One region of the Mesorhizobium sp. M0088 genome, then DNA from elsewhere that is predicted to be linked to it. Evidence: predicted binding sites of a transcription regulator. Region 1 holds the regulator's gene; each other region holds the start of a gene.

Evidence for each region. Region 1 encodes PhoB, which activates phosphate uptake and scavenging genes when phosphate is short. Its sites were predicted from a motif close to TGTCATNNANCTGTCAT; they were not measured.
Region 2: NKJ67_RS32945 (acid phosphatase) is a predicted target of PhoB. The motif match lies at 2,881-2,897, and genes of this name have one in related genera.
Region 3: olsB (l-ornithine N(alpha)-acyltransferase) is a predicted target of PhoB. The motif match lies at 5,261-5,277, and genes of this name have one in related genera.

The regions. Positions count from the first base shown of each region.
Region 1 is NZ_JAMYUI010000013.1:30,641-38,389, reverse strand. It holds gene xylF (D-xylose ABC transporter substrate-binding protein) at 1-1,017, opposite strand, end outside; gene NKJ67_RS16875 (ROK family protein) at 1,288-2,535, shown strand; gene phoB (phosphate regulon transcriptional regulator PhoB) at 2,552-3,241, opposite strand; gene phoU (phosphate signaling complex protein PhoU) at 3,258-3,965, opposite strand; gene pstB (phosphate ABC transporter ATP-binding protein PstB) at 3,992-4,816, opposite strand; gene pstA (phosphate ABC transporter permease PstA) at 4,834-6,150, opposite strand; gene pstC (phosphate ABC transporter permease subunit PstC) at 6,147-7,613, opposite strand; gene NKJ67_RS16845 (PstS family phosphate ABC transporter substrate-binding protein) at 7,710-7,749, opposite strand, start outside.
Region 2 is NZ_JAMYUI010000039.1:39,244-46,992, forward strand. It holds gene petA (ubiquinol-cytochrome c reductase iron-sulfur subunit) at 35-595, shown strand; gene NKJ67_RS32935 (cytochrome b) at 612-1,913, shown strand; gene NKJ67_RS32940 (cytochrome c1) at 1,942-2,814, shown strand; gene NKJ67_RS32945 (acid phosphatase) at 2,942-3,637, shown strand; gene NKJ67_RS32950 (alpha-hydroxy acid oxidase) at 3,814-4,959, shown strand; gene NKJ67_RS32955 (adenine phosphoribosyltransferase) at 4,969-5,514, shown strand; gene NKJ67_RS32960 (MaoC family dehydratase) at 5,679-6,149, opposite strand; gene NKJ67_RS32965 (MaoC family dehydratase) at 6,146-6,622, opposite strand; gene corA (magnesium/cobalt transporter CorA) at 6,744-7,718, opposite strand.
Region 3 is NZ_JAMYUI010000005.1:92,090-99,838, reverse strand. It holds gene NKJ67_RS07795 (RsmD family RNA methyltransferase) at 1-308, shown strand, start outside; gene NKJ67_RS07790 (TrmH family RNA methyltransferase) at 305-1,162, shown strand; gene lspA (signal peptidase II) at 1,176-1,718, shown strand; gene acuI (acrylyl-CoA reductase (NADPH)) at 1,776-2,765, shown strand; gene NKJ67_RS07775 (response regulator) at 2,902-5,160, shown strand; gene olsB (l-ornithine N(alpha)-acyltransferase) at 5,341-6,216, shown strand; gene NKJ67_RS07765 (trimeric intracellular cation channel family protein) at 6,394-7,026, opposite strand; gene grpE (nucleotide exchange factor GrpE) at 7,139-7,749, opposite strand, start outside.

The DNA.
Region 1 (7,749 bases):
GGCGGCGACACCCGCGCAGACTTCGTCCTTCTTGATCCAGCCGGCGTCGATGACGACGTTGAGATTGTCCTTGGTGATGGCAACCGGGGTCAGGAACAGCGACTTGACGGTGTTGCCGCCCGGCGTCGTGAAGTCCTTGGCGCCGGCGATGTCGCTCGTCTTCTTGCCGTCGGCCAGTTGCGAGGCGATCTCGGCGGCATTCTTGCCGAGCTCCCGCGCGTCCTTCCACACCGACACGGTTTGCGTGCCGAGGGCGATGCGGTTCAGCGCGGCGTGGTCGCCGTCCTGACCCGAGACCGGCACGGTGCCGGCCAAGCCTTGAGCCGTCAGCGCCGCGACGACGCCACCGGCAGTGCCGTCATTGGCCGCGACCACCGCGTCGACCTTGTTGTCGTTGGCGGTCAGGAACTGTTCCATGTTCTTCTGGGCGTTAGCGGGCAGCCAGCCATCCGTGTAGGCTTCGCCGACATTCTTGATCTTGCCGCTGTCGATGGCTTCCTTGAGCACTTCCATCGAGCCCGAGAACAGGAAGTCGGCATTGGGATCGGCACCGGAGCCCTTGATGAAGACGTAGTTGCCTTCCGGCTTGACCTTGAACACTTCGCGGGCCTGCATGCGGCCGACTTCCTTGTTGTCGAAGGTCAGATAGAAGACGTCCTTGTTCTCGATCAGCCGGTCATAGCCGACGACCGGAATGCCTTCGTCCAGCGCCTTCTGCACGGCCGGGCCGATGGCCGAAGCGTCCTGCGCCAGGATGATCAGGGAATTAGCGCCCTGCGAGATCAGGCTTTCGACATCGGTAAGCTGCTTGCCGGGATTGGACTGCGCATCGGCGGAGATGTACTTGTCGCCGGCGGCCTCGATCGCCGTCTTCATGGCGGCTTCGTCGGTCTTCCAGCGTTCTTCCTGGAAGTTGGACCACGAAACGCCGACAACCTTGTCCTTCGCCTGCGCGACAGACGCGAGCGTCAGCGACATGGCGGCACCCGCCAGGATGGCGGCCGTGAATCTTTTCATATTATCCTCCCTGCGCCGCGTATGGCGCGACCAAACTGACCCGAGGGCCGGCACAGAGGCTCTATTTTTTCGAGCCTCGAAAAAATACTGGGCCAACGCCCGAACGCTGTCAACATCGATTCTGATGGATTTTGATGTCATTTCGAGTTTTTTTCGAGTCTCGGAATAAATAAATGACACGGCGTGCAGCTTCTGCCAGTATTTACCGGCGTCACCGACAGCGTTCCAGGGGCAGGAGGAACCGCGGCGACCGGGAGGATATGAAAGAACATGTCGGTCGGAATCCGCCACGACGATCTGCGCCGCCGCAACCGCGCCATGGTGATCGCGGCAGTGCGCCGCGCCGGACAGCCGTCGCGAACCGAGATCGCCGCGACCACAAGCCTCAGCCATTCGACCATCTCGGCGATTTCATCCGACCTGATCGTCGAAGGCATCCTGACCGAAAGCAAGCCGAGCGAGGCCGGCTCGCTCAAACGCGGCCGGCCGCAGGTCGGCCTCAGTCTCAATCCGGAAGCGGCCGCGGTAATGACCGTGGTGCTGTCGCTGAACTTCCTCTCCGTCGCCGTCATCGACTATGCCGGCCAGGTGATATCCGAGGAACAGCGCCGGCTGGACACGCTGACGATGTCGCGCGAGTCGCTGATCGGGGAATGCACGGCCATCGTGCGGCGCCGCCTGGCAGATCCCGACCTGGACGTGCGCAGCATCGCCCGCATCGCGCTGGCCATCCAGGGCATCACCGACACCCGTGCCCGCGCCATGCTGTGGTCGCCGATCACGCCGCACACCGACATCGCCTTCGCTGACATATTCGAAGACGAGTTCGGCATCCCTGCCATAATGGAGAACGACTGCAACATGATGGCGGTGGCGCTGCGCTGGCGCGACCCCGATCGTTACCGCGACGATTTCATCGCTATCCTTTTGTCGCACGGCATCGGCATGGGACTGGTGCTGAAGGGTGAATTGTTCACCGGCACCCATTCTTCGGGCGGCGAATTCGGCCACATGATCCATCGGCCGAACGGCGCGCTATGTCGCTGCGGACGGCGCGGCTGCGTCGAAGCCTATGCGGGCAATTACGCCATCTGGCGCAACGCCAGGCAGATGGGCGAGGATGCAGAACCCGTTGCCGATGTCAGCGACGCCGACATGCGCGCCCTGGCTGCCGCGGCCCGCGAAGGTGACGGACCCGAACGGGAAGCCTATCGCAAGGCCGGCGAAGCGCTCGGCTACGGCCTCGGCAGCCTGTTCGCGCTGATCGATCCGGCGCCGGTCGCCATGGTCGGTGTCAGCGCCGCCGCCTTCGACCTGATCGAGCCGGCATTGCGGCAAGCGATTGCCCAGACCGCCGGCGGCCAGCATTCCAAATCGATTTCCTTCGACACCGAGCCGAACGAACTGCCGCTGATCCGCGAAGGCTGCGCCATGCGGGCGCTGATCTTCGTCGATCAGGAGATTTTTGCGCCGGGCGTGCAGGCAAGATCCGGTTTCGGCGGCAAGAACGTGGCGTGAGTTCAAACGAGGGAGTTCAGTCCTCTCGGATGGCGTATCCGGCGCCACGGATCGTGCGGATGACATCAGGCATACGGCCATTGTTGACCGCCTTGCGCAGCCGGCCGACATGCACGTCGACCGTGCGCTCGTCGATGTAGATCGTCTCGCCCCAGACATTGTCGAGCAGCTGGCTGCGCGAGAACACGCGGCCTGGATGGCGCATCATGAATTCGAGCAGGCGGAATTCCGTCGGCCCAAGCCGGATCTCGCTCTTCTTGCGATAGACACGGTGCGACTCGCGATCGAGCACGATATCGCCGACCTTCAGCACGCTGGACAGCACTTCCGGCTTGGCCCGGCGCAGCAGCGCCTTGACCCTGGCCATGAACTCCGGCGTCGAGAAGGGCTTGACCAGATAGTCGTCGGCGCCGGTCGACAGGCCGCGCACGCGGTCGCTTTCCTCGCCTCGCGCGGTCAGCATGATGATCGGCAGCCGCTCGGTCTCGGGACGCATTCGCAGGCGCCGGCAGAGTTCGATGCCCGAAACCGCAGGCACCATCCAGTCGAGCACCAGAAGATCGGGAACGTTCTCCTGCAGCCGGATTTCGGCCTCGTCGCCGCGCGTCACCACCTCGACCTGGTAACCTTCGGATTCAAGATTGTAGCGGAGCAGCACGCCTAGCGGCTCCTCATCCTCCACCACCATGATGCGTGGTGCGATCATCGGCTGGTCACCCCTGTTATGCCGCTGGCGCGGACATTGCCGTCTCGTCCTGCTTCGGACGATTGGCTGGCAGCTGCGTGCCGGTCAAAACATAGTAGGCATTTTCGGCGATGTTGGTCACGTGGTCGCCGATCCGCTCGAGGTTCTTGGCGCAAAACAACAGGTGCGTGCACGCCGTGATGTTGCGGGGATCTTCCATCATGTAGGTCAGCAGCTCGCGGAATACCGAGGTGTATTTGACGTCGATGCGTTCATCATTGTTTCTGAGCGTGGCAAGCGCAGCCGCGTCAGCGGCGGCATACTCGTCGACGACCCCCTGCACCTGGATCAGCACCAGCTGCGCCATCGCGTCGATCGAATGCGAAAGGTCGTGCGGCGTAACGCTCAGCCCGACAGTGCCGACGCGCTTGGCGATGTTCTTGGCAAGGTCACCGATGCGCTCGAGGTCGCCGGCCATGCGGATCGAACCGACCACCGCACGCAGATCGTTGGCCATTGGCTGGCGCTTGGCGATCAGCGTGATGGCGCGATCGTCCAGCTCGCGCTGGCGTGCATCCATGATGGCATCATCGGAAACCACGCGCTGCGCCAGCGCATTGTCCGAATTGAGCAAAGCCTTGGTCGAGCCACTGACCATCGAGCGGGCGAGATCGCCCATGTCGCGGATCAGCTGGCTGATCTGCTCCAGATCCTCATCGAAAGATGCAACGGTATGTTCACCCATGATCTTCGTCCCTCATATGCCTGAGCTCAGCCGAACCGGCCGGTGATGTAGTCCTGGGTGCGTTTGTCGTCGGGGGTGGTGAACATCTTGTCGGTGGCGCCCTCCTCGACCAGATAGCCTAGATGGAACATCGCGGTGCGCTGCGACACGCGCGCTGCCTGCTGCATCGAATGGGTGACGATGACGATCGTATAGTTCTGGCGCAGTTCGTCGATCAGTTCCTCGACGCGAGCAGTGGCGATCGGGTCGAGCGCCGAACACGGTTCGTCCATCAGGATCACCTCGGGCGACACGGCGATGGCGCGTGCAATGCACAGACGCTGCTGCTGGCCACCGGAAAGACCCGTGCCAGGTTCCTGCAAACGGTCCTTCACCTCGTTCCAGATTGCCGCCTTCTTCAGGCTCGACTCGACGATCTGATCCATGTCGGCCTTGCGCTTGGCCAATCCGTGGATGCGCGGGCCATAGGCGACGTTCTCGTAGATCGACTTGGGGAACGGATTGGGTTTCTGGAACACCATGCCGACGCGCGCCCTGAGTTCGACGACATCGATGTTCTTGTCGTAGATGTCTTCTTCGTCGAGCGTTATCTTGCCGGTTACCCGCGCGGAATCGATGGTGTCGTTCATGCGGTTGAGGCAGCGCAGGAAGGTCGACTTGCCGCAGCCGGAAGGGCCGATCAGCGCCGTCACCTGATTCAGGCGGACGTCGAGATTGACATCGAACAGCGCCTGCTTCTCGCCATAGAACACGCCGACCTTGTCGCCGCGCATTTTGATCACTTCGTTCGACTTGGCGTTCATCTTATCGCCCACTGCGTTTTCAAGGGACTGTTCGGTCATGATGTTCATACCAAAATGCCTTTTTTCTACCAGCGCCGCTCGAACCGACGCCGAAGCACGATCGCGGTGATGTTCATGGCCATGAGGAAGACGAGCAGGATGATGATGGCGCCCGACATGCGCTCGACGAAGGCGCGTTCGGCCTCGTTCGCCCACATATAGATCTGCACCGGCAGCGCGGTGGCCGGATCGAAAGGCGTCGTCGGTGGATCGGCGACGAAGGCGACCATGCCGATCAAGAGCAGCGGCGCGGTTTCGCCGAGCGCACGCGCTAGACCGATGATGGTGCCGGTGAGGATGCCGGGTGCGGCAAGCGGCAGGATGTGCTGGAACACCATCTGCATCTTGGAGGCGCCAAGACCGAGAGCCGCCGAGCGGATCGACGGCGGCACCGCGGCAAGTGCGGCGCGCGTCGCGATGATGATCGTCGGCAGCGTCATCAGTGTCAGCACCAGGCCGCCGACGAAAGCGGCGGAGCGCGGCATGCCCAGGAAATTGATGAACACCGCGAGGCCGAGCAAGCCGAAGACGATTGACGGCACCGCTGCCAGATTATTGATGTTGACCTCGATAAGGTCGGTGAAACGGTTCTTCTTGGCAAACTCCTCCAGATAGATGGAGGCGGCGACGCCGATCGGCAGCGCCAGGAGCAACACGATTACCATCATATAAAACGAGCCGATGATCGCCACGCCCATGCCCGAGGTTTCCGGGCGGCTGGAGGCGCCGTAGGTGAACAGGCCGCTGTTGAAGTGCTCGGCCATCGCGCCCTCGGTCTTGAGCTTGTTCATCCAGGTGATCTGCTGGTCCGAGACCTTGCGTCGCGCTTCCTCGACACTGAGGTCGATCTGGCCCTTGAAAGCCGAGTCGAGATTGGCGGCGGCGAGGATGTTGACGTTGCGTGTCGTGCCGATCACGGACGGATCGGCGGCAACGATGTCGCGCAACTGGACGCGGGCGCCTTCCGACAGGAAGCCCTTGAGCTTCTGGATCATCGGCTTGTCATCAGGAGAGATGCCGAGCTTGGCCACAAGCGCGTTTTCGGCGAGCTTGGGATAATTTGCCTTGATCAGAACGCTCGGATCGGTTGCACGCTTGCCGGAAGGATCGATCACCTTCTCGTCGAACGAGATCGGCAGTGATACCGTCGTCTGCCAGAAGGCGGTGTAGCCTTTCGAGACGATGGTGATCAGCATGATTGCCAGGAACGCCAAGCCTACGGAAATCGCCACGACGCCATAGATGCGGAAACGGCGTTCGGCGGCGTAACGGGCCTTCAGGCCGATGTCGCGGCGCGGATGGGCCGCCGCCCTGACCATCGTATCCATGGAGATGTCGGTCATTCGTACTGCTCCCGATATTTGCGCACGATGTAGAGCGCGACGATGTTCATCACCAACGTCAGCGCGAACAGCGTCAGGCCGAGCGCGAAGGCGACCAGCGTCTGCGGCGAATTGAACTCGAGGTCGCCGGTGAGCTGGTTGACGATCTTGACGGTGATGGTCGTCATTGCCTCGAACGGGTTGATGGTAAGGTTGGCGGCGACGCCCGCCGCCAGCACGACAATCATCGTTTCGCCGATGGCGCGCGAGGCGGTCAGCAGGATGGCGCCGACGATGCCGGGCAGTGCAGCCGGCAGGATCACCCGCTTGATCGTCTCGGAGCGGGTCGCGCCGAGGCCAAGCGACCCGTCGCGCATGGCGCGCGGCACCGCGGTTATGATGTCGTCCGAGAGAGAGGACACGACCGGGATCAGCATGACGCCCATGACCAGGCCGGCGGTGAAGATGCTCTGGCCCTGGATGAAGGGCGAACCGCCGGTCAGCGCCGCGGACAGGTCGCGCAGGAACGGCCCAAGCGTGACGACGGCGAAGATGCCGTAGACGATGGTTGGTATGCCGGCCAGAAGTTCAAGCGCCGGCTTGACCACCGAGCGCACCTTGGGCGTTGCGTATTCGGCCATGTAGACAGCCGACATCAGCCCGACCGGCACCGCAACCAGCAGCGCGACGGCGGCGATGTAGAGCGTGCCCGCAAGAAGCGGGATCAGGCCGAACTGACCCTGGCTGCCGCCCGAACCGGCAGCGGCAAAACGCGGATCCCAGACGGTGCCGAAGAAGAAACTCATCGGCGAGACGCTTTCGAAAAAGGTGATCGTCTGGAACAGCATCGAAAGCACGATGCCGATGGTGGTCAGGATGGCGATGGTGGAGGCGGCAAGCAGCCCCCACAGCATCAGCCTCTCGACATTGTTGCGGGCCCTGGCGCGCGGCTCGATCTGCCTGAGCGCATAGAAGGCGCCGGCGATCGAGGAAACGAGAATGACAATGGCGCCGAACAGGCCGAGCCGGTCCTGGACCTTGTTCGCCTCGACGGCGATCGGGATCATGTAATCCTGCGTGTCGCTCGCCAGTGCCACACCCTTGGCGGCGAGCAGCGGCTGCAGCTCGGCAAAGCTGGCAGGCATTGCGGCCAGTGTGCCTGCATCGAGTTTGCGCAGGCCCCTGGCGAGGCTCTTTACGAGGCTGACATCCAGTGCCTCACTGGCAACCTTGCTGTCGACGGTGCGCTCGGGCAAGGCAGTGTGAATGTGTCGGTCAAGATAGACGGAAGACCCGACGGTCCAGACGGCAAGCAGCAAAAGAGCAGGCAGAACGGCGAGCAGGAAGGCCCACCAGCCATGATAGTGGGCGCGCGAATGCGGCTTGACCTTGCCATTGTCCTGGGCCGCGGCACGTTGCCGACCGATGAAAAAGGCAACCAGGCCGACGGCAACGACGATGGCCAGTACGAGCAAGGACGACATGGACCCACCCCAAGAGAAATTCTTACGCAGCCGCCATTGCGGCCTGCGATGAAACCGGGGCGCGGGATTTGGCCCGCACCCCGGTTCGGCAGCTGATTACATCGACTTTCCGGCGGCGAAAGCGTCACGCTGGGCC
Region 2 (7,749 bases), on a different contig from region 1:
ACCGGCACGGAAGAGGCGAAAGGATCAGGCACCCGTGAGCGCAACCGACACCCAGGATCCCAACCGTCGTGATTTTCTCCACGTCGCCACCGGCATGGCCGCAGTGGTCGGCGCGGGTGCCTTCGCGTGGCCGTTCATCGACCAGATGCGCCCCGATGCCTCGACGCTGGCGCTCGCTTCCGTCGAAGTCGACGTCGCCTCGCTGACGCCGGGCATGTCGCTGATCGTCAAATGGCGCGGCAAGCCGGTCGTGGTCCGCAACCGCACCGAACAGGAAATGAAGGACGGCGAGGCCGTCAAGCTGGCCGATCTCAAGGACCCGATCGCCCGCAACGCCAATCTGCCGGCCGATGCACCGGCGACCGACGCCAACCGCACCACACCCGGCAAGGAAGCCTGGATGGTGATGGTTCAGGTCTGCACGCATCTCGGCTGCATTCCGCTTGGCCAGGAAGGCGATTTCGGCGGCTGGTTCTGCCCATGCCACGGCTCGGTCTACGACACGGCCGGACGCATCCGCCAAGGCCCGGCGCCTGAGAACATGGCGGTGCCGGTATTCAAGTTCATTTCCGATACCAAGATCCTTATCGGTTGAGGCAGGGGACATTTCGATGAGCGAGGGACACTCGACCTATACGCCCAAAACCGGTCTCGGACGCTGGTTCGACGCCCGTATGCCGCTGCCGCGGCTGGTCTATGACAGCTTCGTCGCCTATCCGGTGCCGCGCAACCTCAACTACGCTTGGACGTTTGGCGGCATCCTGTCGATCATGCTGGTGGCGCAGATGCTGACCGGCATCGTGCTGGCCATGCACTACACGGCCGACACCAATCTCGCCTTCGGCTCGGTCGAGAAGATCATGCGCGACGTGAATTCGGGCTGGCTGCTGCGCTACATGCATTCGAACGGCGCCTCGTTCTTCTTCGTCGCCGTCTACATCCACATCTTCCGTGGCCTCTATTACGGCTCCTACAAGGCGCCGCGCGAGCTGCTGTGGATCCTCGGCTGCATCATCTATCTCCTGATGATGGCGACCGGCTTCATGGGCTACGTGCTGCCATGGGGCCAGATGAGCTTCTGGGGTGCCACCGTCATCACGGGTTTCTTCAGCGCCATTCCGCTGGTCGGCGACTGGATCCAGCAGCTGCTGCTCGGCGGCTTTGCCGTCGACAACCCGACGCTGAACCGCTTCTTTGCGCTGCACTATCTGTTGCCGTTCATGATTGCCGGCGTCGTCGTTTTGCACATCTGGGCGCTGCATGTCGTGGGCCAGTCGAACCCGACGGGTATCGAGGTCAAGTCGAAGACCGACACTGTCGCCTTCACCCCCTACGCGACCATCAAGGACGCGTTCGGCATGATCGTGTTCCTGTTCTTCTTCGCCTATTTCGTCTTCTACCTGCCGAACTATCTCGGCCATCCCGACAACTACATCGTCGCCAACCCGCTGAAGACGCCGGCCCACATCGTGCCCGAATGGTACTTCCTGCCGTTCTACGCGATCCTGCGCGCCATCACCTTCAACGTCGGGCCGATCAACTCCAAGCTCGGCGGCGTGCTGTGCATGTTCGGCGCCATCGTCATGTTGTTCCTGGTGCCGTGGCTCGACACTTCGAAGGTACGCTCGGCCGTTTACCGGCCCTGGTACAAGCTGTTCTTCTGGCTGTTCGTGGCCGATGCCATCCTGCTTGGCTGGCTGGGCTCGCAGCCGGCCGAAGGCAGCTATGTGTTCATGGCGCAGATGGCGACATTGTTCTACTTCGCCTTCTTCCTGATCGCGCTGCCGGTGCTCGGCCTGATCGAGACGCCGCGACGGCTGCCGAACTCGATCACCGAGGCGGTCCTCGAGAAGAACAAGGGCGGCAGCGGACATCCGGCGGGCGCTACGGCGGCGCCGGAAACCAAAGGCTGAGCGGGTAGAGAATCTAAGGGGATTTGGCATGAAAAAGATTCTCACCTCGCTGGCGCTGGTCGGCCTCGTGGCCGTCGGCATCGGGTCGGCGGGCACTTGGGCAATCGCCGCCGAAGAGGCGCACAACGCCGCCGCGCCGACGCATTTCCCGATCCACGAGCCGAAGGAAATGAACTGGAGCTTCACCGGCCCGTTCGGCACCTATGACAAGGCGCAGCTGCAGCGAGGCCTCAAGGTCTACAAGGAAGTCTGCGCGGCCTGCCATTCGATGAACATGGTGGCGTTCCGCACGCTGTCGGACCTCGGCTATTCCGATGCGCAGATCAAGACGCTGTCGGCCGAGTACACGATCCATGACGGTCCCAACGATGCCGGCGACATGTTCGACCGTCCCGGCAAGCCGTCCGACCACTTCCCGCCACCGTTCGCAAACGACGAAGCGGCCGCCGCTTCCAATGGTGGTGCTGCTCCGCCCGACATGTCGCTGCTGGCCAAGGCGCGCGGCGTCGAGCGCGGCTTTCCGCAATTCGTCTTCGACATCTTCACCCAGTATGACGCGGGCGGCCCCGACTATATCCACTCGCTGCTGACAGGCTACGACGAGACACCGCCTGCCGGCATGGTCATCCCGGAAGGCACCCACTACAACCCCTATTTCATGTCGGGCGTGTCGCTGAAGATGCCCAACCCGCTGTCCGACGGCCAGGTGACCTATGATGACGGCGCGCCGCAGACAGTCGACCAGTACTCCCGCGACGTTTCCGCCTTCCTGATGTGGGCGGCCGAGCCGCATATGGAAGACCGCAAGAAGACCGGTTTTCGCGTGCTGGTGTTCCTGCTTCTGTTCGGCGCTCTGGTCTATCTCACCAAGCGCAAGGTGTGGGAAGGCGTGCAGCATTGAGCCACACAATCAAGTGATCGCGAAGGGCGCCGGGAGGCGCCCTTTTGCATTTCCGGAGGCTGGTCATGTCACATGGCCGTCACCGCATCCGGCGATCCTGTGCTGCTCTCATCAAAGGATCGCATTCATGAAAAGATACGCATCGATCGCGGCAGGCCTGTTGCTGCTCATCATCGGCTCGGCCGCGCAAGCGGAAGACGCCCAGCCCTTCGTCACCAACAAGGATGTCGACCTGACGATGATCCTGCCGCCGCCGCCGGCAAACGATTCGGCACAAACCAAGGCCGAACTCGGCGAGGTGCTGACGCTGCAGGTGACGCGCACCCCGGAGATGGTCGCCAGCGCGGTGGCCGATGCCGAGGAGAATGTCTGGCGCTTTGCCGACGTCATGGGGCCGAAATTCAACAAGGAAACGCTGCCGAAATTCAGCGCCTTCTTCGATCGCGTGGTGGCTACCGAAGGCGCTGTCGTCGATCCGGCCAAGGATGTCTGGAAGCGCCCGCGCCCGCATCAACTCAGCGATCTCGTCAAGCCTGCGGTCAAGCTGTCGAACTCCGGTTCCTGGCCTTCCGGACACGCCACCGTCGGCACGATGATGGGCATCATTCTGTCCGACATGGTTCCGGAAAAGCGCGCCGAGATCATGGCACGTGCGAGCGAATACGCCCACAACCGCGTGGTTGGCGGCATCCATTTTGCGTCCGATGTCGAGATGGGCAGGATTTCCGGCAGCGTCATTGCCGCGGTCCTGCTCAACCGGGACGACTTCAAGGCTGAATATGAAGTGGCCAGAGCCGAGCTTCGTTCCGATCTCGGCATGTAATCCTCGTCAGCCGGATTTAGACGGGAAGGGGCGCTTCAGGCGCTCCTTTTCCGTCTGCGCCAGTGCTGAGGCGGAAGTTCGGCAATTAGTCCGTTGGCATAGCAGCATCAGGTTGATATTCGACGCATCGAACGGTGGCGAGAAGCTCGTCCCGCCATGGCCTTTGGAACTCGATGATGCGGCTCAGCGACTGTCACAACTTTTCCGATTTCCGCCACATGGCGCAGCGGCGGCTGCCAGGGCCGATCTTCAATTACATCGACGGCGCGGCGGACGACGAGGTCACCTACCGCCGCAACACCGAAAGCTTTGAGACCTGCGATCTGGTTCCCAACGTGCTGCGCGGGGTGAGCGAGGTCGACATGTCGGTGACGGTCATGGGCCAGAAGCTGGCGATGCCGTTCTATTGCTCGCCGACCGCCTTGCAGCGCCTGTTCCACCATCAGGGCGAGCGCGCGGTCGCCAAGGCCGCGGCCAAGTATGGCACCATGTTCGGCGTCTCGTCGCTTGGCACCGTCAGCCTCGAGGAGGCGCGCAGCATCAGCAGCAGCCCGCAGGTCTACCAGTTCTATTTCCATCGGGATCGCGGTCTCAACCGGGCGATGATGCAGCGCGCCAAGGCGGTCGGCGTCGAGGTGATGATGCTGACCGTCGACAGCATCACCGGAGGAAATCGCGAGCGCGACAAACGCACCGGCTTTGCCATTCCCTTCAAGCTCAACCTTGCCGGAATGGCGCAGTTCGCGCTCAAGCCGGCCTGGGCGATCAATTATTTCACGCATGAGGGGTTCAAGCTGCCGCAGCTCGACGAGCATGTCGACATGGGCGGCGGCACGATGTCGATCAGCCGCTATTTCACCGAGATGCTAGACCCGTCGATGACGTGGGACGATGTCGCTGAGATGGTCAAGCTTTGGTCGGGTCCGTTCTGTCTCAAGGGCGTTATGTCGGTGGAGGACGCAAGACGCGCCGTCGACATCGGCTGCAGCGGCATCGTGCTGTCGAACCATGGCGGGCGGCAGCTGGATGGCTCGCGGGCGGCGTTCGACCAGCTTGCCGAGATCGTCGATGCCGTTGGCGACAGGATCGACGTCATCATGGATGGCGGCGTGCAGCGCGGCACGCATGTGCTGAAGGCGCTGTCGCTCGGTGCCAAGGCCGTTGGTCTCGGCCGCTATTATCTGTTTCCGCTCGCGGCGGCCGGCCAGCCCGGCGTCGAACGGGCGCTTGAGCAGATGCGGGTCGAGATCGAACGCGGCATGAAGCTGATGGGCTGCAGTTCGATCGAACAATTGTCGCGCAACAACCTCCGTTTCAGGTAATCTCGGCCCATGAAATCCTCCCACGAAGACACATTGCTCGCCGCGATCCGCACCATTCCGGACTATCCCAAGCCCGGCATCCTGTTTCGCGACATCACCACCCTGCTCGGCAATGCGCGCGCCTTCCGCCGCGCCATCGACGAACTGGTGCATCCCTACGCCGGCCAGAAGATCGACAAGATCGCCGGCATCGAGGCACGCGGGTTCATCCTTGGCGGCGCCGTCGCCCATCAGCTCTCGGCCGGCTTCGTGCCGATCCGCAAGAAAGGCAAGCTGCCCTACGAGACGGTGCGCGTCGCCTATAGCCTGGAATATGGCCTGGACGAGATGGAGATGCACAAGGACGGCGTTGCTCCTGGCGAGAAGGTGATCCTTGTCGACGATCTGATCGCCACCGGCGGCACCGCGGAAGCGGCGGTCAAGCTGTTGCGCCAGATCGGCGCCGACATCCTCGCCGCCTGTTTCGTCATCGACTTGCCGGACCTCGGCGGCCGCGCCAAGCTGGAGGCGCTCGGCGTGCCGGTCAGAACGCTGATAGGGTTCGAAGGGCATTAGGTTTCTCCCTCGCCCCGTTTACGGGGAGAGGGAAGCGAAGCGAGCAACGCGAGCGGAGCAGGGTGAGGGGTAAGTACGACCGTCGAGTTTAAGACACCAACGCTGGCGCCGCCCCTCATCCGCCCTTCGGGCACCTTCTCCCCGTAAACGGGGCGAAGGAAAAGCTACTCCACCTTCACCAGCACGGCGCTTTCGAACTCGAGCACCTTGTCGCCGGTGGAATCGAAAGCTTCCGAACGCAGCGCCAGAAGCCGCCAGCCGGGGCGTGAGGCAATCGGGCGGTGCGACAGCGCGGTGCGCGTGAAGGTGATGGCTTGCCCGGCATAGACCGGCTTCAGCCATTTCAGGTTCTTGAAGCCGGGCGAGGGGCCGAATTCCGGCACCGGACCGGGACCGCTCCACGCAGCGATCTCGGCGTCCATACGGTTTTCCAGATTGAGTTTCATCCAGGTCGCGGCCGTGTGCCAGCCAGACGCGCAGAGGCCGCCGAGCACGCTTTTCTTTGCAGCCTCCTCGTCGATATGGAAGATTTGCGGGTCGTATTTGCGGGCGAAGGCCTTGATCGCCTCGGGCTCGAATGTGTGCGAGCCGAGCGTGACGGTGGTGCCGATACGGAAGAACTCGTCCAGTGTCATGCTTGGCTCCCCGCGGCATCGCGCGTGAGGAACATGACGGAGTTCTCGAGCTCGAAGACGCTTTCGCCACGCTGGTTGAACAGTTCGCTGCGCATGGTGACGAAGCCGAGTTGCGGCTTCGATTTCGACAGGCGCTTGGCAACAACCATCAGGGTGCCGGTCAGTTGGTCGCCGGCCAGGACCGGTTTCTTCCATTTGACCTGATCGACGCCGGGCGCGCCCTGGCAGGTCGAGTCCAGCAGGAACGCGTCGCAGAGCATGCGCATGAACATGGCGCAGGTGTGCCAGCCCGACGCTGCCAGCCCGCCGAGGATGCTGGCCTTGCCGGCTTCCTCGTCGAGATGCATCGGCTGCGGGTCGAATTCTCCGGCAAATTCGACGATCTCGGCGGCACTCACGAGCTTCGAGCCGAGGTCGATCGATGCGCCCTCGATGAAGTCCTCATAGGCCCATGTTTTTATCTCTGCAGTCATGGTCTGGAATCCGGCTTGTCGACCCACAATCCCCAGGATCGGGATTTCCGGATGCAGGCCGGCGTTCATTTGGTCAAGCGATTTCTACTGCGCCAGCCTGTGGCAGGATCGACAAGGCCACTCAGAGCCAGCCGCGGCGGCGGAAGTACCAGAAGGGCAGGATCGCCGACAGCACCATCATGGCGATGGCGAAGGGATAGCCAAGTTGCCATTTCAACTCGGGGATGATGTCGAAATTCATGCCGTAGATCGAGGCGACCAAAGTCGGCGGCAGGAAGATGACGGCGGCGACCGAGAAGATCTTGATGATGGCGTTCTGCTCGATCGAGATCATGCCGAGCGTGGCGTCTAGCAGGAAGGAGATCTTCTGCGACAGGAAGGTGGCGTGGTCGGCGAGCGACAGCACGTCGCGAGACAGCGTCTTGATGCGCGCCTTGGTGTCCTTGCTCATCTTGGTGCGGGTCGAGGCATGGGCGAAGAAGCCTGCCAGGCGCTGCAGCGAGATCAGGCTGTCGCGGATCGAGGAGGCAATGTCCTCCTTGCGGCCGATGGCTTTCAGCAACTCCTGGAAATCACGGTTGCGCTTGGAAACCTTGGTCGACCGCGCCTCGAAGATATCGCGCGAGATCGCCTCGATGTCGCGGCCGGCGCGTTCCAGAATGTCGGCGAGACGGTCGACGATCGCCTCCAGCAAGCCGATCAGGATGGTGTCGCCGCTGGTGCAGCCGGTCGCCACCTTTTCGGCGCGCTGCGGAAAGGTCTTGAAAGCTTTCGGTTCGTGGTAGCGCACCGTGATCAGCCTTGTGCCGGCGAGCACGAAGGTAACCGGCGACATCAAGGGATCGTCGATTTCGGTCTGGGCGGGCAGGGTGGCGGTCATGAAATAGGCGCCGTCCTCGACATAGAGGCGGCTCGAAATCTCGATCTCCTCCATCTCCTCGCGCGTCGGAATGGCAACGCCGAGCCAGCTCTCGATCGTCGCTTCCTCTTCCTTTGTCGGGTTGAACAGGTCCGCCCAGACGATGGTCTCGCTGTTTGCCAGGAGATCGTCGACGACGCGCAGGCGGTCATTGTCCACGACGAAGGCCTTGATCATCGCCTGATATCCCTTGCTGGGGGTGCGTTCG
Region 3 (7,749 bases), on a different contig from region 1:
GCCGCTATGACATCATCTTGTTCGACCCGCCGGCCTATGGCCGCGGCCCCAAGGGCGAGGTCTGGCAATTGTTCGAGGACCTGCCTGATTTGACCGACCTTTGCCGCGCGATCCTGACGCCGAAGCCGCTCGCCGTGGTGCTAACCGCTTATTCGATCCGCGCCTCCTTCTTCGCCATCCACGCCTTGATGCGCGATACGTTTGCCGGCATGGGCGGCAAGATTGAATCGGGTGAGCTGATCATCCGTGAAAAGTCCGCCGGCCGGGCGCTCTCGACCTCATTGTTTTCGCGTTGGGTGGCTGAATGAACGAGCGGCATGCAGGCGCACCTGGCCAGGTGAAGGAGGTCACCAGCCTCGCCAATCCGCTGGTCAAGGACATCAAGGCGCTCGCTCAGAAGAAGTTCCGCGACCAGCAGAACGCCTTCATGGCCGAGGGGCTGAAGCTGGTCATCGATGCGCTCGATCTCGGCTGGCAGATCAGGACATTGGTTTTCGCCAAAGCCGGGCGCGGCAATGCGGCGGTGGAGAAGGTGGCCGCACGCACCGTTGCCGCAGGCGGCATGGTGCTAGAAGTGTCGGAAAAGGTGCTGGTCGCCATCACCCGCCGCGACAATCCGCAAATGGTGGTGGGCGTCTTTTCGCAGAAATTCCTCGCCTTGAAGGATGTGCGCGCCGACAATGGCGACGTCTGGGTGGCACTCGATCGGGTACGCGATCCCGGCAATCTCGGCACCGTCATCCGCACCGTCGATGCCGTCGGCGCCAAAGGCGTCATTCTGGTCGGCGATACCACTGATCCATTCTCCGTGGAGACGGTGCGCGCCACCATGGGTTCGATCTTTGCCGTGCCGGTAGCCAAGGCGACAACCGAGGCTTTCCTTGCCTGGCGGGGCGGCTTCTCAGGCCTCGTCGCCGGAACCCACCTGAAAGGCGCCGTCGACTACCGCTCGGTCGATTTTTCCCGCGGGCCCGTGCTGCTGATGATGGGCAACGAGCAGCAGGGGCTGCCCGAAAGCCTGGCTGCGAGCTGCGACAGGCTGCTCAGGATTCCGCAAGCGGGCCGTGCCGATTCGCTCAATCTGGCCGTCGCCACCGGCATCATGCTGTTCGAGATCCGGCGCGGCGCGCTGAAGCTCGAGCCAATCCTGGACCAGCAATGAAGGTTGCCTGCCCGTGAGATCATGGTCTCCCTACGCACTGCTCGTCGTCGCGGCCATCGCGCTCGACCAGTGGATAAAGTACCTGGTCGAGGCCGGTCTGCCTTTTCAGGAAAAGGTTGATCTGTTGCCCTTCCTGGCGCTGTTTCGCACCTACAATACCGGCATCGCCTTCTCGATGTTCTCATCCTTCGGCGACACCGGGCTGATCGTCATTTCGCTCGCCGTCGTTGCCTTCGTGCTGTTCCTGGCGACGCGGATCGCGCCGTCCCAGATCCTTGCCCGCACCGGCTTTGCGCTGATCGTCGGCGGCGCGCTCGGCAACCTGATCGACCGCGCCGTCTACGGCCACGTCATCGACTACATCCTGTTCCACACGACGGTCTGGTCGTTCGCCGTCTTCAACCTTGCCGACGCCTTCATCTCGGTGGGCGCGGCACTGGTCGTCTTCGACGAGCTGTTCGGCTGGCGGCGCGAGCCCGGGCCGTCCAACGCCAAGCCTTCCAAAGCCATGCCTTCCAAGGCCAAGTCTTCGAAGGCCAAGTCTTCGAAGGATTGACCCCGTGCCGCCATCGCCGCACAGTTCATGTCGCCAAACACGATCGCGGAGAAAGACATGTCCGAAACCTTCAAAGCCATCCTCGTTTCGCGTGACGCCGAGAAAAAGCAGTCGGTAACCGTGACCGATCTCACCGACGCCGACCTGATGGAAGGCGATGTCACCATCGCGGTCGAGGCAACGACGGTGAACTACAAGGATGGCCTGGCGATCACAGGCAAGGCGCCGGTGATCCGCCGCTGGCCGCTGGTGCCGGGCATCGATTTCGCCGGCACCGTCATCTCGTCTTCCCATCCCGACTGGCGCGCCGGTGACAAAGCCATCCTGAACGGCTGGGGCGTCGGCGAAACCCATTTCGGCGCCTATGCTGGCCGCGCCCGTGTCAAAGGCGACTGGCTGGTGCCGCTGCCGCAGGGCATCAGCCCGCATGACGCGATGGCCGTCGGCACCGCAGGCTATACCGCCATGCTCTGCGTCATGGCCCTGGAGCGGCACGGCATCCTGCCCGATCGCGGCCCGGTGGTGGTGACGGGGGCGGCCGGCGGTGTCGGCTCGGTCGCGGTCTCGATCCTGTCCAGCCTCGGCTACCATGTCATTGCTTCCACCGGCCGCAATGCCGAAAGCTCCTATCTGATCGACCTTGGCGCCGCCGAAGTGATATCGCGCGACGAGCTTGCCCAGCCGGCCAAGCCGCTGGCCAAGGAGCGCTGGGCCGGCGGCATCGACGCAGTTGGCAGCCACACGCTGGCCAATGTGCTCTCGATGACCTCCTATGGCGGCGCGGTCGCCGCCTGCGGCCTGGCCGGCGGCATGGACCTGCCGACCAGCGTCGCGCCCTTCATCCTGCGCGGCGTCTCATTGCTCGGCATCGATTCAGTGATGGCGCCGAAAGCAGTCCGCCTCGAGGCATGGCGCCGCATCGGCACCGACCTCGATCTTCAGAAGCTCGCCAGCCTGTCCAGCACCATCGGGTTCGACGGCATCGTCGATGCCGCGCGCGACATCGTCGACGGCAAGATCCGCGGCCGCGTCGTCGTGGATATGTGACTCCGCCCAACTGCCGGAAGGATGGAATCGCCAGATCTGCGGCAAACCCGCCGCGCCTCGGCAAAAAGCGCTCATCCGCTAAAATTCGAACGATCCGCCGCAATTTTCCATAATCTCTGTCTGGCAAGGATTTCGCATGATCGCGGAATCCGGCAGCCAACAGGCGGACACTGGCGACGACGTCGATGCGGTGCTCCCGCCGCTTGTGCCCGAGCCGGAATTCTCCAGGCGCGAAAGCCTGCCCTTTCTGACATTCGTCGCCATCGTGGTGGTGGCCGGGCTGGCGCATCTGACCGGGGCACCAATCTTCATTAGCGTCGCATTGCTGGCAACCGGTCTTGCCGGTCTTGCCCTGCATCTGCGCGCCAGGCGGAGCGAACATCGCACCTCTGCCCTTCTTGACGAAACCACTGCCCGCAGCCGCGCCGAGATCGAGACGCTGGCCGACCGCATGTGGGAGATGCAGGAGAGCGATGAGCGCTTTCGCGGCCTGATCGACGCGCTTGGCGATCTCGTCATCCATCGCGACCGCGATGGCTACATCGTCTATGCCAACAAGGTCTTCGCCGATCTCGTCGAGATCGACCAGCGCGACCTTGCCGGCAAGACCCTGGCAGAACTGGGCATCGAGGTCGGCATGGTTCCCGATGCCGCCTTTTCCGACCATGAGTGCCTGAGTTCCACCGATGTCTCTATCAGCACGCCGAGCGGGCAGCGCTGGTTCTCCTGGATCGAACTGTCGGTGCGCGACAAGGACAGCGGCGCGGTTTCGCACCGCGCCATCGCCCGCGACATCACCGCCCGCAAACGCGCCGAATCCTCGCTGATCACCGCACGCGAACGGGCCGAATATGCCAGCCAGGCCAAATCGCGCTTCCTCGCCACCGTCAGCCATGAAATCCGCACCCCGATGAACGGCATCATGGGGATGGCCAGGTTGCTCGCCGACACCAGCCTGTCGCCGGAGCAGCAAACCTATGTCGGCGCGGTCTCGACCTCGGCCAGCGCATTGCTTGCCCTGATCGAGGATCTTCTCGACTATTCCAAGATCGAAGCCGGGCGTTTCGACCCCGAGCCGCAGCCGATGTCGGTGCGCGAGATCGCCGACAACATCATCGAATTGCTGGCAGCGCGGGCTTTCGCCAAGGATATCGGGCTGGGTTGCCATGTCGAACCCGACGTGCCGCAATTGATCACCGCCGATCCGGGCAAGGTGAGGCAGGTGCTTCTCAACCTCATCGGCAACGCCATCAAGTTCACCGACAGCGGCGGCGTGCTGGTGAGCATTGCACGCGCACGCACCGAAACCAGCGACCGCATATGCTTCACCATCGCCGATACCGGTCCGGGCCTTCGTGATGCCGACCTGGAGCGCATTTTCGAGGAGTTCGAGCAGGCCGACGGCACGTCGACACGCACGCATGGCGGGGCCGGCCTCGGCCTTGCCATCTCCAGGCGCCTGGTGGCCGCCATGGGCGGCACGATCTCGGTATCCAGCCGGCTCGGCCAGGGATCCGAGTTCGTCTTCGAAATCCCTGCGATAGCGGCCACCGAAGCGCCGCAGGGCCACCAGAATGCTCTCTCGGGCAGACGCGCGGTGATCCTGTCGAAGAACGCCGTCGAGGCCGACGCCATCGCCCGCACCATCCGCGCCAATGGCGGCGCGGTCGACATCGCCACCACTGCCGCACAGGCCGCGCCTTTCGCCGCCGGCTGCGATGCGATCCTGGTCGATGCAGCGATGGAAGAAGGCGACGGAAGGCTGCTCAAGCGCCTGCGCCAAAGCGGTTTCTCCGACTGTGAGGCGATCACGCTGATCGCGCCGACCGATCGCGGCATGCTTGGCGAGTTCCGAGCCAGCGGCTACGCAACCTTCCTGGCCAGACCGGTGCGTGGCGGAACACTTCTGCGTGTGCTGTTGAGCAGCCATGCTCCGAGCCTCGGCCCGCCGCAGCCGGAAAGGCGCGGCGCGCCGACGCTGCGCGCCATCGGCAACCGCCAGCGCGGCCTGTCGGTGCTGATCGCCGAGGACAATGACATCAACGCCATGCTGGCCCGCGCCACGCTGCTGAAGGCCGGGCATCGCGTCAAGGTGGTCGGCAACGGCAAGGCCGCCGTCGAGGCTGTCACCGGCGCCGCGCACAAGGACCGCTTCGACGTGGTCTTGATGGATCTCCACATGCCGGTCATGGACGGGCTGGACGCGATTGCCGCCATCCGCCGCCATGAGGAAGAAAGTGCAGTGCGGCCGGTGCCGATCATGGTGCTGTCGGCCGACAGCCAGGAAAAGACCCGTCATGCGGTGTTGGCCCATGGCGCCAGCGGCTTTGTCACCAAGCCGCTCGACCCCGAGGCGCTGGTCAATGCCGTCGAGGGGCAGGTCGTCGCGGCCTGAGCTTTCCACCGCCATTCGGCACGGGCGATCACTTAAACGTAGCCGGTTGATCGTATTCGCCAGCCGACGAAGTATTGCCCATGACGTCGTATCACGGTACTGTCACAATCCTGTTGCACCTACACCGTATCCCCGTGCCAAGAGGGATGGCTCGAAGGAGAATCACTCGTGCATACAGTTATGCCGGAATGTGACACTCGGCCGAACGCCAGCAGCGCCTTGCTTGCCGGACGTAACGTCGATTTCGTCATAAAGGGCGCTGCGCTGGGCCGTATAGGCAATCTTGAAGTGCGGCTCGCTCGCAACGAGGCCGAGATCGCGGCCGCGCAGGAAGTGCGCTACCGGGTGTTCTACGACGAACTTGGCGCCAGGAAGGACCTGTTCCAGGCCCATGACCGCCGGGACGCCGATCGGTTCGATCCGCTCTGCGACCATCTGCTGGTTTTGGACACCACGCTTTCCGGTCCCGAACATCGCCGCATCGTCGGCACATATCGGCTGCTGCGGCAAGAAATCGCGGCCACGGCCGGTGGCTTCTATTCCGAAGGTGAATTCGAGCTGACCAAGCTCATCGCCCGCCACCCCGGCCAGCGCTTCCTTGAACTCGGCCGCTCCTGCGTGTTGCCGGAATACCGCTCGAAGCGCACCATCGAGGCGTTGTGGCAAGGCATCTGGGCTTACATCAACCATTACGAAATCGGTGTGATGACCGGCTGCGCGTCCTTTCACGGCACCGTGCCGGCGGCGCATGCCGAGGCGCTCACCTACCTAGCCCACCACTGCCGGACGAACTCGGCCTGGGACGTGCGCGCGGTGTCCGGGCGCTATTGCTCGATGGATCTGATGCCGATCGAGGCCGTCAATGCCAAGGCGGCGATCGCCGCGATGCCGCCTTTGGTCAAGGGCTATCTGCGCGTCGGTGCCCGCATCGGCGATGGTTGCGTCATCGATCGCGAATTCTCGACGGTCGATGTGTTCGTCGTGATGCCGGTCAAGGAGATCGGCGCACGCTACGTCAACTATTATGGCGGCGAAGCCCAGCGCTTCGCGGCGTGAGATTGAGTAGGCAGTAGGCAGTAGGCAGTAGTGATGACGCCACGATTAAGCTCCTGTGACTACTGATTATTCCCTATTCCCTATTCCCTATTCCCTATTCCCTATTCCCTATTCCCTATTCCCTATTCCCTATTCCCTATTCCCTATTCCCTATTCCCCATTCCCTATTCCCTCTCTTCACGGAATATCTTCCGGCCGCCTGCCGGGTCGGCTCTTGTAGGACGGAAACGACCAGCCGAATTTGAGCGCACCACCGCGCACGAGGAACGCCGCCGCAAAACCGGCGAGGTCCGAGGCGAGCGGCGGCAGTCCGGCAAGTTCGCCAAGCGTGTAAAGGCCGGCACCCGCAAGGGCCGCCGTAACGTAGATTTCGGGCCTGAGCAGCACCGATGGCTCGCCGGCGAGGAGATCACGCAGAATGCCGCCGAAAGTGGCGGTGAGCACGCCGGTGATGACGGAGACGACCGGCGAACCGGTAATCGCAAGCCCCTTGGCCGCGCCCATCACCGAAAAAGCGGCGAGCCCGACGGCGTCGAGCCAGAGCAGCCATTTCCAGCGCGATTCGACACGATGCGCGCTGAAGAAGACCAGCACCGCAACCGCGGCGCAGACCAGCACATAGCCGGAGTTGGCGACCCAGAAAACCGGCAGGTTGAGGATAACGTCGCGAAGCGTGCCACCGCCTATCCCGGTGACGCTGGCCAGGAACAGGAAGCCGATAATGTCGAGTTGCTTACGCGAAGCCGCCAGCGCCCCGGTCGCCGCGAAGACGGCGACACCGGCATAGTCAAGAAGCGCGATAGGGTTCATGAGGCCAAGGCAGTAGGGATTAGGGATTGGGCAGTATGAATAGCACGAAGCCGCGCGATGATACGACTGCCCTAGTTTCCTACTGCCTACTGCCTACTGCCTATTCCCTGCCTCACGCATCTTTCTCGGCCTGTTCGTTCACCGGCCCCGGCTCAACCGGTGCTTCAGCGGCGGCGAACTTTGGCCCGCCCTTGGCGACGCCCACCATGGCCGGGCGCAGCACGCGGTCGCCGATCGAATAGCCCGGCTGCACGACCTGGACCACGGTGTTGGCCGGGACATCCGGATTGGGCACTTCGAACATCGCCTGGTGGAAATTGGGATCGAACCTCTCGCCTTCAGGCGCGAGCTTCTTGACCCCATGCCGTTCCAGCGCCGACAGCATGGCGCGCTCGGTGAGGTCGACGCCTTCGATCAGCGCCTTGAAGCCGGCGTCACCCGATGCCTTGGCCTCGGCGGGAATCGCATCCAGCGCGCGGCGCAGATTGTCCGACACCGACAACATGTCGCGGGCGAAATTCGCGACCGCGTAGGTGCGCGCATCGTGCACATCGCGCGCCGTGCGGCGACGCAGGTTTTCCATCTCGGCCGCCACGCGCAGCGCGCGGTCCTTCAGCTCTTCATTTTCCTTCAGCAGCCGCACAAGGGCTTCATAATCACCGTCGGTGCTGCCTTCCGTGCGCTCGACTGTGGGCTCGGTCGCCTCGACTTCATCGGGCGCGC